Plantactinospora sp. BC1: one gene and its partner. The protein of the gene in region 2 interacts with the protein of the main gene of each other region in a pairwise test. Links are inferred from orthologs where the notes say so. Each region holds a gene or a part of one and is shown on either strand. Other genes may lie near its edges.

Evidence for each region.
Region 1: the proteins of aceE (region 2) and nth interact in binary tests that used the Escherichia coli proteins (3 or more experiments, as listed by UniProt). The link is inferred for Plantactinospora sp. BC1 from one-to-one orthologs.

Annotation. Positions count from the first base shown.
Region 1 is NZ_CP028158.1:2,371,947-2,378,669, forward strand. The notes cover bases 3,210-6,023. They hold nth (endonuclease III), read left to right. Parts: upstream 3,210-4,093; coding sequence 4,094-4,954; downstream 4,955-6,023. Other genes in these bases: C6361_RS10010 (CapA family protein), read left to right, coding at 3,210-3,923; C6361_RS38130 (TlpA disulfide reductase family protein), read left to right, coding at 4,951-5,730; C6361_RS10025 (CoA pyrophosphatase), read left to right, coding at 5,727-6,023. In the rest of the region: C6361_RS09995 (TetR/AcrR family transcriptional regulator), read right to left, coding at 1-197; C6361_RS10000 (Crp/Fnr family transcriptional regulator), read right to left, coding at 711-1,388; C6361_RS10005 (adenosylcobinamide amidohydrolase), read left to right, coding at 1,746-2,471; more of C6361_RS10010, read left to right, coding at 2,856-3,209; more of C6361_RS10025, read left to right, coding at 6,024-6,452; C6361_RS10030 (MarP family serine protease), read left to right, coding at 6,576-6,723. UniProt on the Escherichia coli protein: DNA repair enzyme that has both DNA N-glycosylase activity and AP-lyase activity. The DNA N-glycosylase activity releases various damaged pyrimidines from DNA by cleaving the N-glycosidic bond, leaving an AP (apurinic/apyrimidinic) site.
Region 2 is NZ_CP028158.1:7,687,148-7,694,348, reverse strand. The notes cover bases 2,852-6,143. They hold aceE (pyruvate dehydrogenase (acetyl-transferring), homodimeric type), read right to left. Parts: upstream 5,809-6,143; coding sequence 3,052-5,808; downstream 2,852-3,051. Other genes in these bases: C6361_RS33745 (YjbQ family protein), read left to right, coding at 6,033-6,143; C6361_RS33755 (SRPBCC family protein), read left to right, coding at 2,852-2,991. Outside these bases: C6361_RS33770 (hypothetical protein), read right to left, coding at 1-20; C6361_RS33765 (copper resistance CopC family protein), read left to right, coding at 227-871; gltX (glutamate--tRNA ligase), read right to left, coding at 948-2,357; more of C6361_RS33755, read left to right, coding at 2,554-2,851; more of C6361_RS33745, read left to right, coding at 6,144-6,437; C6361_RS33740 (DUF4139 domain-containing protein), read left to right, coding at 6,509-7,201. UniProt on the Escherichia coli protein: Component of the pyruvate dehydrogenase (PDH) complex, that catalyzes the overall conversion of pyruvate to acetyl-CoA and CO(2).

The DNA of each region.
Region 1 (6,723 bases), 5.3 Mb from region 2 along the record:
GCCATCACCAGCGTGCTCTTGGTGGGGTAGTGGTGCAGTTGAGCGCCCCGGGAGACGCCGGCCCGGGCCGCCACCACCGTGGTGGTGGTGCCGGACCAGCCCCGCTCGACCAGACACTCCACAGTGGCCTCCAGCACCCGGGCCTGGGTCGCCCGGCTGCGCTCCCGCTGGGGGGTACGGGTCGGTGTGGTGGGCACGGGGACAGCCTGCTCCGTCAGAAACAAACAGTCAAGACTGCTTGTTTTTCGTCGCTGGTTCGTCGAATCCACTTTGTACACTCGGCACACCGAGTCGAAGCGTCGCGGCAACCAGGAGTTGGTTGACGGCGTTTTGCGGTGAAAAGTACCCTGTTTCTGCTTCGCGTGCGCGAGGCGTTCGCACGCTCCCGGAAGGTAGGTCAGCAGCATGTTCGACGACCTCGTAGAAGAGATTCAGGAAGATCTCGACGAGCTGGAGGACGCCTTGGAGGACGTCGGCCTCGACGTCGAAATCGACGGCAACTAACCCCGCTCAAGAACTCGGCGATCTTGGCGAGTTATGGCGCGTAGCAAACCATAAGTCGCCAAGAATCTTGGCGCGTCTGATGTCGCGGCGGCGCCGACTACGGCGCGCCGGGCTGGAAGGAGCCGGGGCCGGGGCGGGATGGCGGCACGGATCGGCCCCGCACCAGCCAGGGCTTGGCGATGCGGGGCCGAGGGCGTACGCGGGGGTCAGACCCGGGCGCGGCGGGCCAGGCGTTCCGGGTCGAGGATGATGATGCTCTTGCCGTCCAGCCGCAGCCAGCCCCGCGAGGCGAAGTCGGCCAGCGCCTTGTTGACGGTCTCTCGGGAGGCGCCGACGAGCTGGGCGATCTCCTCCTGGGTCAGGTCGTGGGTTACCCGGAGTACGCCGCCGTCCCGGGTGCCGAACCGGCCCGCCATCTGGAGCAGGTTCTTCGCCACCCGGCCGGGCACGTCGGTGAAGATCAGGTCGGCCAGGTTGTCGTTCGTCCGGCGCAGCCTGCGGGCGAGTACCCGGAGCAACTGCTCGGCGATCTCCGGCCGGTTGTTCAGCCACGGCCGCAGCGCCTGCTTGCGCAACCGGGCGAGCCGGGTGTCGATCACGGCGGTGGCGGTCGCCGTACGCGGACCGGGGTCGAAGAGCGAAAGCTCGCCGACCATGTCGGACGGGCCCATCACGGCGATCAGGTTCTGCCGGCCGTCAGCGGCCCGGCGACCGACCTTGATCTTGCCGCTCAGGACGATGTAAAGGCTGTCGCCCGGTTCGCCCTCGTTGAAGACGATCTCGCCCTTTCGGACCTCGAGCGTCTCCATGTCCTTCGCGAGTGCCTCGGCAGCCTCGGGGTCCACGCCCTGGAAGATCCCGCTCCGAGCCAACACCTCGTCCATCGCGCACCTCCGCCCACGCGAGCCGCCCGCGGCCGGGTTCCGGCCGGTGATCGGCGCGCCCGCCAAGTCTAGGCGCATGTGAAGAGTAATCGGAGGAGCACCCCTGGAATCTTGATCCGGTGCCGGTACCCGTAACCCCGGATGACCCGGGGGTACGCCCGGTTTGACGCCTGCCGTGTCCGCCCGGGCGAGTCTCCGGCCCCCACCGGGCCCAGGTCGTCATCGCCGGACGGTCACCTGGACACCAGGCGCGTTATCGGTCCTCGGTAACGCCCCTGGTGTCCAGGTCGATGGTGAGGCGCCTGTCGGACCGGACCGCGAACCAGGGAGGTCGGGGCCGGACCGTAGGGTCGGGCGGTGCTGCGCGAACTGGAGCTGACCTACCGGGTCGAGGACGGGCGGGAGGCTCCGCTGCTGGTCTGGCGGCTCGACCGGCCCGCGCTGGCGATCAGCTCCGGCCCGCTCGGTGGCGGGATCGGGGTACGGCACTGGGTGGTCAACGCGACCGTGCCGATGTCGTACCGCCGGGACGACCCGGACGCCCACCTCGGTGAGCTGGCCGAGCGGCTCGGCCTGCGCGGACCCGGGGTCGGACTGCTCACCGGCGTCGACGTCGCGGAGGTGGTGGCCGCCGACGACCACGGTGTCCGGATCTGGGCCACCGTCGGTCTCGGTGCCCCGATCTGGGCCGCAGACGTCTCGGCGCCGCCACCCGAACCCGCCACCGCGCCCGATCCCCGCGCGACGGTGCACCCTGCCGGCCCGGCCGGTCCCGCCAGCACGGCGGTGCAGCACGTCGGCACGGTCAACATCGTCGCGCTGCTGCCGGAGCGCCTCGGCGACGCCGCCCTGGTCAACGCCGTCGCGACGATCACCGAGGCGAAGGCGCAGGCGCTGCGCGAGTTGGGCCTGCCCGCCACCGGTACCGCCACCGACGCGGTGACCGTGCTCTGCCCGCCGGACGGCCCCGCCGAACCGTACGGGGGTCCACGGTCGCGCTGGGGTGCCCCGCTGGCCCGCGCCGCCTGCCGGGCGGTACGTGAAGGCGGGGCCCGACCGACCGTCCCCTGGTCACAGCGGTGAACGCCGCCGCGCCCGGGTCGGCCGGGTGACGCCGCCGCTGTAGCCGGCGTGACTTTAGCCGGCGACGGTAGCCGGCGCGCCGGCCGGTCGTGGATGCGCGACGTGCCGGTCGTGGATGCGTGACGGGTCGGTCGTGGGTGGTCGGGGCCGGCGGTGGAGTCGCCCGTTCGGGGGAGCACGGACGGGCGGCGGGAGAACATCGGCCGGTCGACGGTCGCTCCCGTCGCCCGATCCCGGTACTGTCACCGGGCGATGTACGACACCGAGCCGACCACACCCAAGTCCCGCCGGGCGCCCCGCAGCGCCGGCCGGACCGCCCTCGTCGTGACCGCGGTCCTCGCCGTACTCCTCGGTACCGGGGTGGCGGCGGTGGCCGCGTTCAACATGTTCGGCGGCGACGATCAGGCCGGGCCGCAGGCCGGGCCGAGCGCCGCCGGTTCGGCCTCGGCCGCCCCGTCGCCGACCGGTGAACCGGCACCCAAGGTCATCTCCATGTCCGCCACCGGGGACATCGTGATGGGCAACGCTCCGGGGCGGCTGCCGGCCAATGGTGGCAAGGGCTTCTTCAACTCGGTCAAGAAGGCGCTCGCCGCCGATCTGGTGATGGGCAACCTCGAGGAGCCGCTGACCGACGACACCGGTACCTCCAAGTGCGGCGCCAACTCCACCCGCTGCCACCAGTTCCGGGCTCCGCCGTCGTACGCCGGGCACCTCAAGGAGGCCGGCTTCGAGCTGCTCAACCAGGCCAACAACCACGGGTACGACTACGGCAAGGCCGGTTACGAGAACACCCAGGAGGCCCTGGAGAAGTACGGCCTCCAGCACACCGGCGCGCCCAACCAGATCACCGTGGTCGACGTCGAGGGCGTCAAGGTGGCGGTGGCCGGCTTCTCGTCGTACGCCTGGTCGAACAGCCTGACCAACATCAGCTCGGCGAAGAAGGTGATCCAGAAGGCCGCCACCATGGCGGACCTGGTCGTCGTGCAGGTGCACATGGGCGGCGAGGGCTCGGAGAAGACCCGGGTCCGTCCCGGCACGGAGATGTTCCTCGGCGAGAACCGGGGCGACCCGATCAAGTTCTCGCACTCGATGATCGACGCGGGTGCCGACCTGGTCGTCGGGCACGGGCCGCACGTGATGCGGGCGCTGGAGTTCTACAAGGGCCGGCTGATCGCGTACAGCCTCGGCAACTTCGCCGGTGGCGAGGGGACGCTCAGCAACAACGGCCGGCTCGGCTGGGGAGCGGTGCTCAAGGTCTCGCTGACCGCCGAGGGCGAGTGGGCGGGCGGGCAGCTCGTCTCGACGTACATGAACGGCGCGGGCAGGCCGACGATGGACTCACAGCGGCGCGCCGCCGGTCTCGTCCGGGACCTGTGCAGGTCCGACTTCCCGAAGACCGGCGCTCGGGTGGCTGCGGACGGCAAGATCACGCCGCCGGCCGCCGCGAGCTGAGGCGCGGCGCTGGGCCCTGAGGCCGGGCGGCGAGGAGCCTGAGGCGAGCGGGGCCGCGTGCCGGTCCGGCGCGTGCCGGGGTGGCGGGATGCCGGGGGGGGCTTTCCCAGGGTTCGGCCGGGGCGGGCTCCCCCGGGTCGATGTCGGCGCCGCGACGTAGGCTGGCCGGCGTGAGTGCCACTGACGACTCCGCGCAGACCGGAGTCGGAGTCGCGCCCGGCGAGGCGACCCGGGCGATCCGGACGGCGCGGCCGACCCGCCGTACCGTCGAATCAGAGCTGGGCCGCAAGCGGCGGGCCCGGCGGATCGGCCGGGTGCTGACCGAGACGCACCCCGACGCCCACTGCGAGCTCAACCACCAGGGTCCGCTGCAACTGGCGGTGGCGACCATCCTCTCCGCGCAATGCACCGACCAGCGGGTCAACGAGGTGACGCCGAAGCTGTTCGCCCGCTATCCGACGGCGGCCGACTACGCCGGGGCGGACCGGGCCGAGCTGGAGGAGATGATCCGGCCCACCGGGTTCTTCCGGAACAAGACCAATTCTCTGATCAACCTCGGTCGCCAGCTCGTCGAGCGGTACGACGGCCAGGTGCCCCGCCGGATCGAAGACCTGGTGACCCTGCCCGGGATCGGCCGCAAGACCGCCAACGTCATCCTCGGCAACGCCTTCGGGGTGCCCGGGATAACCGTCGACACCCATTTCGACCGGTTGATGCACCGCTGGGAGCTGACCACCGAAACCGATCCGGTCAAGATCGAGCACGCCGTCGGTGCGCTCTACGAGCGGCGCGACTGGACCATGCTCTCGCACCGGGTGATCTTCCACGGCCGGCGGGTCTGCCACGCCCGCAAGCCGGCCTGCGGTGCCTGCACCCTGGCCCGGCTCTGCCCCTCCTACGGACTCGGCCCGACCGACCCGGCCGCCGCCGCGAAACTGCTCAAGGGTCCCCGGGCCCGGGAGCTGGCGGTGCAGGCCGGGGTCGATCCCGACCTGGTGCCGGCGACCGCCGCCGCCGGCGACACCCCGTGAAGCGGCTGACACTCGGCGGGCCGCTGCTGGCACTGCTGCTGCTCGGCACCGCCTGCACCGGCCGGAACGCGGAGCCGGAGACCGGACCGGCGCCGGTCGGGCAGAACGCCACGACGACCGCCTTCACCGACTGCGCCGCGCTGACCACCCCGGCCGGCACATCCGGCACAACCAACGCCTCGCCCGGCACGTCCGGCACCCCGGCCAACACAACCAGCACCCCAGCCGGCACGTCCGGCACAACCAGCGCCCCGTCCGGCACAACCAGCGCCCCGGCCGGCACAACCAGCGCCTCGGCGGGCACGCCCGGCACCCCGGTGGGCACGCCCGGCGCGACAGCGGCAGCGGGACGGTCGTTGCCGGCGCTGGAGCTGCCCTGCTTCGTCGGGGCCGGCGAGGTCGCCGTGGCCGAGCTGCGCGGGCCGGCCGTACTCAACCTCTGGGCCTCGTGGTGCGCGCCGTGCCGCAAGGAGCTGCCCGCGTTCCAGCGGCTCGCCGACCGGGCCGGCGACCGGCTCCGGGTGGTCGGGGTGAACAGCGGGGACTCGCGCCCCGCCGCCCAGTCGATCGGCGAGGACTTCGGGCTGGAGTTTCCCAACCTCTACGACCGGGACAAGAAGCTGCTGACCGGGCTGGGTGGTCGGGCGGTACTGCCGGTCACGCTCTTCGTGGACGCCGAGGGGCGGATCCGGCACCGGGACGAGACGGGCGCCCTCGACGACGCCGAGCTGGTCACGCTCGTCCGGCGGCACCTGGGGGTGGCGGTGCCGTCGTGACCGAGCACGAGCTTCCGGCATGGTGCGAGCCGCTGCTCACCCGGGTCCGGTCGGCCCGCACCGAGGATTTCACCCGGGTACGCACCCCGGCCAACGGCGGGCGGGACAGTGCCGTACTGGTGCTCCTCGGCGAGCAGCCCGAGCACGGGCTCGACGTACTGATCCTGCAACGGGCCGCGACCCTGCGTACCCATGCCGGGCAGCCGGCCTTTCCGGGCGGGGCGCGCGATCCGGAGGACGAGGACGCGGCGGCGACCGCCCTGCGGGAGGCGCACGAGGAGGTCGGCCTCGATCCGACCAGCGTCACCGTGCTGGCGCAACTGCCCCGGCTGTGGATTCCGGTCAGCGACTTCGTCGTCACCCCGGTACTCGCCTGGTGGCACCGGCCCCATCCGGTGCACTCGCGGGAGCCGGCCGAGGTGGCGCACGTTGCCCGGCTGCCGATCGCCGAACTCGTCGACCCGGCCAACCGGGTCCGGGTACGCCATCCCAGCGGCTGGATCGGGCCGGCCTTCCAGTCCCGGGGCATGCTGGTCTGGGGGTTCACCGCAGGGGTGCTCGCCACGCTGTTGGAGATGGCCGGCTGGGCGCGACCCTGGCCGCAGGACCGGATTCTCGACCTGCCGCCGACGAGTCCGCCGCCGGGTTCCGCGCCCGGCATCGAGGAGGCCGACGAGGCCGACGAAGCCGACGAGCTGACCCGGCCGACGACACCCTCCTGACCCGGGAATCCGACGAGGCGAGCCGTGCGGGGCGCCTGCGGCGGGGAGTGGTGCCAGGCACCGATTCGGCGGTAAGCGTCGGTGGCCCAGGCCATTCCCAGTTCTCCCCCGTACCCTGAACGGGTGTCGGTGGTGGATGTCGTTCTGATCCTGCTCATGTTGCTGTTCGCGATCAGCGGCTACCGGCAGGGATTCGTCATCGGTCTGCTCTCCTTCACCGGCTTCTTCGGCGGCGCACTGATCGGGTTGCAGGTCGGTCCGCTGCTCGCGG
Region 2 (7,201 bases):
CGACTCACCTCTCCGGCCATCGCCGACCTCCTCGCCCCGTCTCGATGGTGGCCATGATGCAGGTCACGCGCTGGTTGGTCGGTGGAGTGCACGACACTGTCCGGGATGGACCTGTCGTACTCACTACAAAGACTCCGCAGAACGCCGCTCGGTTGCACCTGGACGAGCGGATATTTGGAACTATCTGCGATCTAGGGTCGACTAAGTGACGAGCCAATGATCAGTTGTGCGAAATCGTAGCGGGATGGAGGCGATCATGGGGGCCCGGGTCACCCGTGTCGGGACACTGGTGCTGAGCGTCGTGCTGGTGGCGCTCGGCGTGCTCCTGCCGGCCGGTCCCGCCGCCGCGCACAACTCGCTGACCGGCAGCGATCCCCGCAACGGCGCCCGGCTCGGCAAGGCGCCGGCCACCGTGCGGCTGACCTTCCTGAACAAGCTCGACCCCGGTACCACAAGGGTCACGCTAACCGGCCCGGACAACGTCGACGCGGCGGCGGGAAAGCCGGTCTTCTCCGGCCCCCGGGTCACCGTGCCGGTCCGGCCGGGGGCCGCCGGGCTCTACATCGTCCGGTACCGGGTCGCCTCCGGCGACGGGCACCCGGTCAAGGGGGAGGTCCGGTTCACCCTCACCGTGGGCGCCACCCCGACCGCCTCGCCGACGGCCGCCGTGCCCACCCCGACCGCTCCGGTCGGTTCCGCACCGGCCGCTCCGCCGTCACCGGCCGAGGCGGAGCCGTTGAGCCCGGCCGCCGACTCGTCGGGGCCGGGATGGTGGCCCTGGCTCGCCGGTGCCGTGCTGGCGCTGGCCGCGCTGGCCGGCGCGGTACTGCTCCGCCGCCGGGGATCGGGCCGCCAGGGTTCGGCGAACTGAGGCGCTGCCTCCGTCGGACCAGCCGAAGCGTCGATCCGAGCAGCCGGAGCGTCGATCCGAGCAGCCGAAGCGTCGGTCAGACCAGCCGGAGGCGGGCCGCGCGGAGCCGGCTGAGGCTACGCTCCCGGCCGAGTACGGCCAGCGACTCGAAGAGCGGCAGCCCGACGCCGCGCCCCGTCACGGCCACCCTGACCGGCGCCTGCGCCTTGCCGAGCTTCAGCCCCCGGCGGGCGCCGACCTCCTCCAGGGTCGCCTTCAGCGGCTCGGCCGCCCACTCCGGCAGGGCCTCGAAGGCGGCGATCGCCTCGTCGAGCAGTTCGGCGGAACCCTCCTTCATGGCCTTCGCCCAGGCCGCCTCGTCGATCAGCGGCGAGTCCAGGAAGAGGAAGTCGACGTTCGGCACGATCTCGCTGAGTACGGCGATCCGGGTCTGTGCCAGCGGCGCCACGGCGGCGAACGCGGCCGGGTCGAACTCGGCCGGCTGCCACGGCGGCGGGGCGATGGTGTCGGTACCGGTCAGCCACGGCTGGCAGGCCGCGACGAACTCGTCGACGGACAGCGCCCGGATGTACTCGCCGTTGAAGGCCCGCAGCTTCTTCTCGTCGAAGAAGGCGGGTGACGGGTTCACCTCGGCGAGCCGGAACTCGGACTCGATCACCGACCAGGGCACGATCTCCCGGTCGCCCGAGGGCGCCCAGCCGAGCAGCATCAGGTAGTTGCGCATCGCGTCGGCGAGGTAGCCCTCGTCCCGGTACGCCTCCAGGGCCACCTTGTCGCGCCGCTTGGAGAGCTTCTGGCGCTTCTCGTTGACCACCACCGGCACGTGGGCCCAGATCGGCGGCTTGACCCCGAGCGCGTCCCAGAGGAGCTGCTGCTTGGGGGTGTTCGGCAGGTGCTCCTCGGCCCGGATCACGTGCGTGATGCCCATGGTGAGGTCGTCCACGACGTTGGCCAGCAGGAAGACCGGCGAGCCGTCGCCCCGGGCGATCACGAAGTCCTCGATCAGCCTGTTCTCGAAGGTCGGCTCGCCGCGGATCAGGTCGACGACCACCGTCTCGCCCTCGTCGGGGGTGCGGAAGCGCAGGGCGCGTCCCGGTGCCGCCTCCAGGCCGCGGTCGCGGCAGAAGCCGTCGTAGCCCTGGTACTGCGAGCCGGTGCGGGCCTGGATCGCCTCCCGGGTGCAGTCGCAGTAGTACGCCCGGCCGGCGCGGTGCAGCCGGGTCGCGGCGTCGCGGTGCTCGCCCGCGTTCGCGGACTGGAAGTACGGTCCCTCGTAGCTGCCCCGGGCGATCCCGATCCAGTCCAGTGCGGAGAGGATGCCCTCGATCCATTCCGGCCGGTTGCGGGCCGCGTCGGTGTCCTCGACGCGCAGCACGAAAACGCCGCCCTGCTGCTTGGCGAAGATCCAGTTTTGCAGGGCCGAGCGGGCGCCTCCGACGTGGAACATTCCAGTCGGGGAGGGGGCAAAGCGTACGCGTACCGTCACGGCCTCCAGCCTACGCACGGCCCCCGGGCGGCCCGCCACCAGGTTTCCCGTCGTCCGGTTCCACGGGTGCTCCGGGCTGGCGAATCCCACGGCGGTAGTTTCCCCCGGCGTGTCGGTGGCTAATCGTCCGTTTTCGTCCGTAATCGTGAATAAGCTGCCAATGGTCACGGGTTGTCCGCAATGGAGGCGACTGAGGATGATGCTCATCGAACGCAGCACGCGGGTGTCCGCACCGATCGAGGCGGTGTGGGACCTCGTTCAGCGGGCCGAACACCTGCCGGGCTGGCTGGCCGGGGTACGACAGGCGGAGGTGCTCTCCGGGGAGGGCATCGGCCGCCGCCAGCGGGTGCACGCGGCCGGACGGGCGATGGACGCCGAGGTGATCGCGTACCAGGAGCCGACCCTGATCGCCTGGCGCGAGCGGGCCGAGGGCTCCGGGGCCCGGGCCGAGGCCCGCACCGAGGTCTACGTCGAACTGGCACCCGAGGAGGACGGCACCTCGGTACGCCTGATCATGGTCCGTTGGCCCGCCGGTCCGGTCAGCGGGGCGCTGCTGCGCTGGGGGATGCGTCGGGTCGGTGCCGACCTGGAGGGCTCGCTCGCCCGGCTCACCGGGCTGGCCACCGTCGGCTGAGGGGCGGGACGTCGCGACGGCGACGGCCCGCCCCCCAGGCTGCCGATCAGTGCGGAACCGTCAGGAGTCCCCGCCGGTCTCGCCCACCGGTGCCGCCGCGATGTCGTCGATCGCGTACTTCTTCGCGGCCTCGGCCGGCACCGACGCCGGCACCACGCCGCGCCGCGCCAGCTGGCGCAGCGTCGCCACGGTCACCGACTCGGCGTCCACGTGGAAGTGCCGGCGCAGCGCGTGCCGGGTGTCCGAGAGCCCGAAACCGTCGGTGCCGAGCGAGGTGTAGTCGCCGGGGATCCACCGCGAGATCAGGTCCGGTACCGCCCGCATCCAGTCACTGACCGCCACCACCGGTCCGTCGGCGTCGGCCAGCTTGCGCTGTACGTACGGCACCCGAGGCTCGTCGCCCGGGTGCAGGAGGTTGTACTCCTCGCACTCCACCGCGTCCCGGCGCAGCTCGGTCCAGGAGGTGACCGACCAGACGTCGGCCGCCACCCCCCAGTCCTGGGCCAGCAGGTTCTGCGCCTTGAGCGCCCACTGCATGCCGGTGCCCGAGGCGAGGATGTTGGCCCGGGGCGCGTCGCCGCCGTCCTGCCCGCCGACCGACCCCGCCGGCGAGTACTTGTAGATCCCCTTGAGCAGCCCCTCCACGTCCACGTTCTCCGGCTCCACCGGCTGGAGGATCGGCTCGTTGTAGACGGTCAGGTAGTAGAAGACGTTCTCCGGCCGCTCGCCGTACATCCGGTGCAGGCCGTTCTCGAAGATGTGCGCGATCTCGAACGCGAACGCCGGGTCGTACGCCACCACGGCCGGGTTGGTCGCGGCGATCAGGTGCGAGTGGCCGTCCTCGTGTTGCAGGCCCTCGCCGTTGAGCGTGGTCCGGCCGGCGGTGGCGCCGAGCACGAAGCCCCGGGCCATCTGGTCGGCCGCCGCCCAGAACGCGTCGCCGGTGCGCTGGAAGCCGAACATCGAGTAGAAGATGTACAGCGGGATCATCGGCTCGCCGTGCGTGGCGTACGACGAACCGGCGGCGGTGAACGAGGCCACCGAACCGGCCTCGTTGATCCCCTCGTGCAGGATCTGCCCGCTGGTCGACTCCTTGTACGACAGGAACAGCTCCCGGTCGACCGAGGTGTACTTCTGGCCGTGCGGCGAGTAGATCTTCTGGGTCGGGAAGAGCGAGTCCATCCCGAAGGTCCGCGCCTCGTCCGGGATGATCGGCACGAACCGCTTGCCGAACTCGCGGTCCTTCATCACGTCCTTGAGCAGCCGGACGAAGGCCATGGTGGTGGCGATCTTCTGCTTGCCGGAGCCCTTCTTGACGTCGGCGAAGCGCTCGCTGCCCGGCACCGGCAGCGGCGCCCACTCCGTACGCCGGCTCGGCAAGTAGCCGCCGAGCTGCTGGCGCCGCTCGCGCAGGTATTCCGCCTCCTCGGACTTCTCGCCCGGGTGGTAGTACGGCGGCAGGTAGGGGTTGGGCTCCAGCGCCGAGTCGGGGATGTCCAGGTAGAGGCGGTCGCGGAAGCTCTTCAGGTCGTCCAGGGTGAGCTTCTTCATCTGGTGCGTGGCGTTGCGGCCCTCGAAGCTCGACCCCAGGGTCCAGCCCTTGATCGTCTTCGCCAGGATCACCGTCGGCTGGCCGGTGTGCTCGACCGCCGCCTTGTACGCCGCGTAGAGCTTGCGGTAGTCGTGCCCGCCCCGCTTGAGGTTCCAGATCTCGTCGTCGGAGAGCCCCTCGACCATCTTGCGGGTGCGCGGGTCGCGGCCGAAGAAGTGCTCCCGGACGTACGCCCCGGACTCCGCCTTGTAGGTCTGGTAGTCGCCGTCCGGCGTGGTGTTCATCAGGTTGACCAGCGCGCCGTCGGTGTCCGCGGCGAGCAGCGGGTCCCACTCCCGGCCCCAGACCACCTTGATCACGTTCCAGCCGGCGCCCCGGAAGAACGCCTCCAGCTCCTGGATCACCTTGCCGTTGCCCCGCACCGGCCCGTCCAGCCGTTGCAGGTTGCAGTTGATCACGAAGGTGAGGTTGTCCAGCTCCTCGCGGGCGGCCGCGCCGATCGCGCCGAGCGACTCGACCTCGTCCATCTCACCGTCGCCGAGGAACGCCCAGACGTGCTGCTGGGAGGTGTCCTTGATGCCCCGGTGGTGCAGGTAGCGGTTGAACCGGGCCTGGTAGATCGCGTTGATCCCGCCGAGCCCCATCGAGACGGTGGGGAACTCCCAGAAGTCCGGCATCAGCCGAGGGTGCGGGTACGACGGCAGGCCGCCACCCGGGTGCGACAGCTCCTGCCGGAAGCCGTCGAGCTGGTCCTCGGTGAGCCGCCCCTCCAGGTACGCCCGGGCGTACATGCCGGGGGAGCCGTGGCCCTGGTAGAAGATCTGGTCGCCGCCGCCCGGGTGGTTCTTGCCCCGGAAGAAGTGGTTGAACCCGACCTCGTAGAGCGACGCCGAGCTGGCGTAGGTGGAGATGTGCCCGCCCACGCCGATCTCCGGCCGCTGCGCCCGGTGCACCAGCATGGCGGCGTTCCACCGGATGTACGCCCGGATCCGCCGCTCGATGTGCTCGTCCCCCGGGAACCAGGGTTCCTGCTCCGGCGGGATCGTGTTGAGGTAGTCGGTGGTGGTCAGGGGCGGCACCCCGACCTGGCGCTCCCTGGCCCGCTCCAGCAGGCGCAGCATGACGTAGCGGGCGCGTTTGGCACCGCGCTCGTCAATGACACCGTCAAGCGACTCGACCCACTCGCTGGTCTCTTCGGGGTCGATGTCCGGAAGCTGGCTCGGTAGGCCGTCGCTGATCACCGGGCGCTTGCGTTCCGTGGCCACAGGCGTTCCCTAGGTTGTGTGTGGGATAGGTCTCTAGCGCCATCCTGCCCCCTCATGCCTGGCTCCGTCACCTCTAGACCCGGCAGAGGCGACGCGCGACACAGGTACCAGGCGGTAACTTTCCGGCAACAGGTCGTTTTCACCTCAGGAATTCCAGGATCGCGCGGCGGGGCGGAAAGCGGGCCGCCCCGACCTGCCGCCGCCGGCTCGGGGAGACTGGGTGGATGCAGAGTGAGGTGATCACCATTCGGACCGGTTCCCGGCCCGTGGTCCGGGACATCACCCGGGAGGCCGAGCAGTTCCTCGCCGGCCGGGGCGACGGGCTGCTGCACGTCTTCGTCCCGCACGCCACCGCCGGGCTGGCGATCATCGAGACCGGGGCCGGTTCCGACGACGACCTGCTGACCGCCGTGGACGAACTGCTCCCCACCGACGACCGCTGGCGGCACCGGCACGGCTCACCGGGACACGGCCGGGACCACGTCCTGCCCGCCTTCCTGCCGCCGTACGCGACCCTGCCGGTACTCGACGGCCGGCTCGCGCTCGGCACCTGGCAGTCGATCTGCCTCGTCGACCCGAACGGCGACAACGCCACCCGCCAGGTCCGGTTCTCCTTCCTGCCGGGCTGACCGGTTCTCCTGCCGGACCGGAGGAAACCTCGGGACAGCCCGGTGTGGCGGCGGATCGGTAGCCTCGCGCGATGACCCCATCCCGAATCGACGCGCCGATCGTCGCCGTGACGGTCTATCCGGACCGGGCCCGGGTGACCCGCCGGACCGATCTCCAGCTCCCGCCCGGTGAGCACCGGATAGGGATCGGACCACTGCCGCTCGGCCTGCTCCGCGACTCGCTGCGGGTCGGCGGGCGCGGCCCGGCGACCGTACTCGGGGTGGACGTGTCGACCGAGGTGCTGCCCCGGGCCACCGAGGGGACCGCCGCCGAACTCGCGCAGCGGCGTCGCGACATCACCGCCGAACTGGCCGGGCTGGCCGACGCCGAAGCCGTCGAGCAGCAGCGCGCCGACTTCCTGGCGCTGCTCACCCAGCGGGCCGGGGCCAGCTACGCCCGGGCCCTCGCCGCCGGGGACGCCACCCCGGGCGACGTCGCCGGTTTCACCGACTCGGTGGCCGAGCAGACCGCCGCGAGCCAGGCCCGCCGCCGGGAACTGTCCCGCCAGCAGGAGGAGGCCCGGGAACGGCTGGCCGCCGTCGAGCGGGAGATCGCCGCGCTCTCCGGCCGGCGGTCGCCGGACCGGCTGGCCGCCGAGGTGACCCTGCGGATCGAGCCCGACGGCGACGACGAGCCGGACGGATCCGAGCGCTCCGCCGAGGTCCAGCTCGAGCTGTCGTACGTGGTGGAGGGCGCCGGCTGGACCTCCTCGTACGACCTCCGG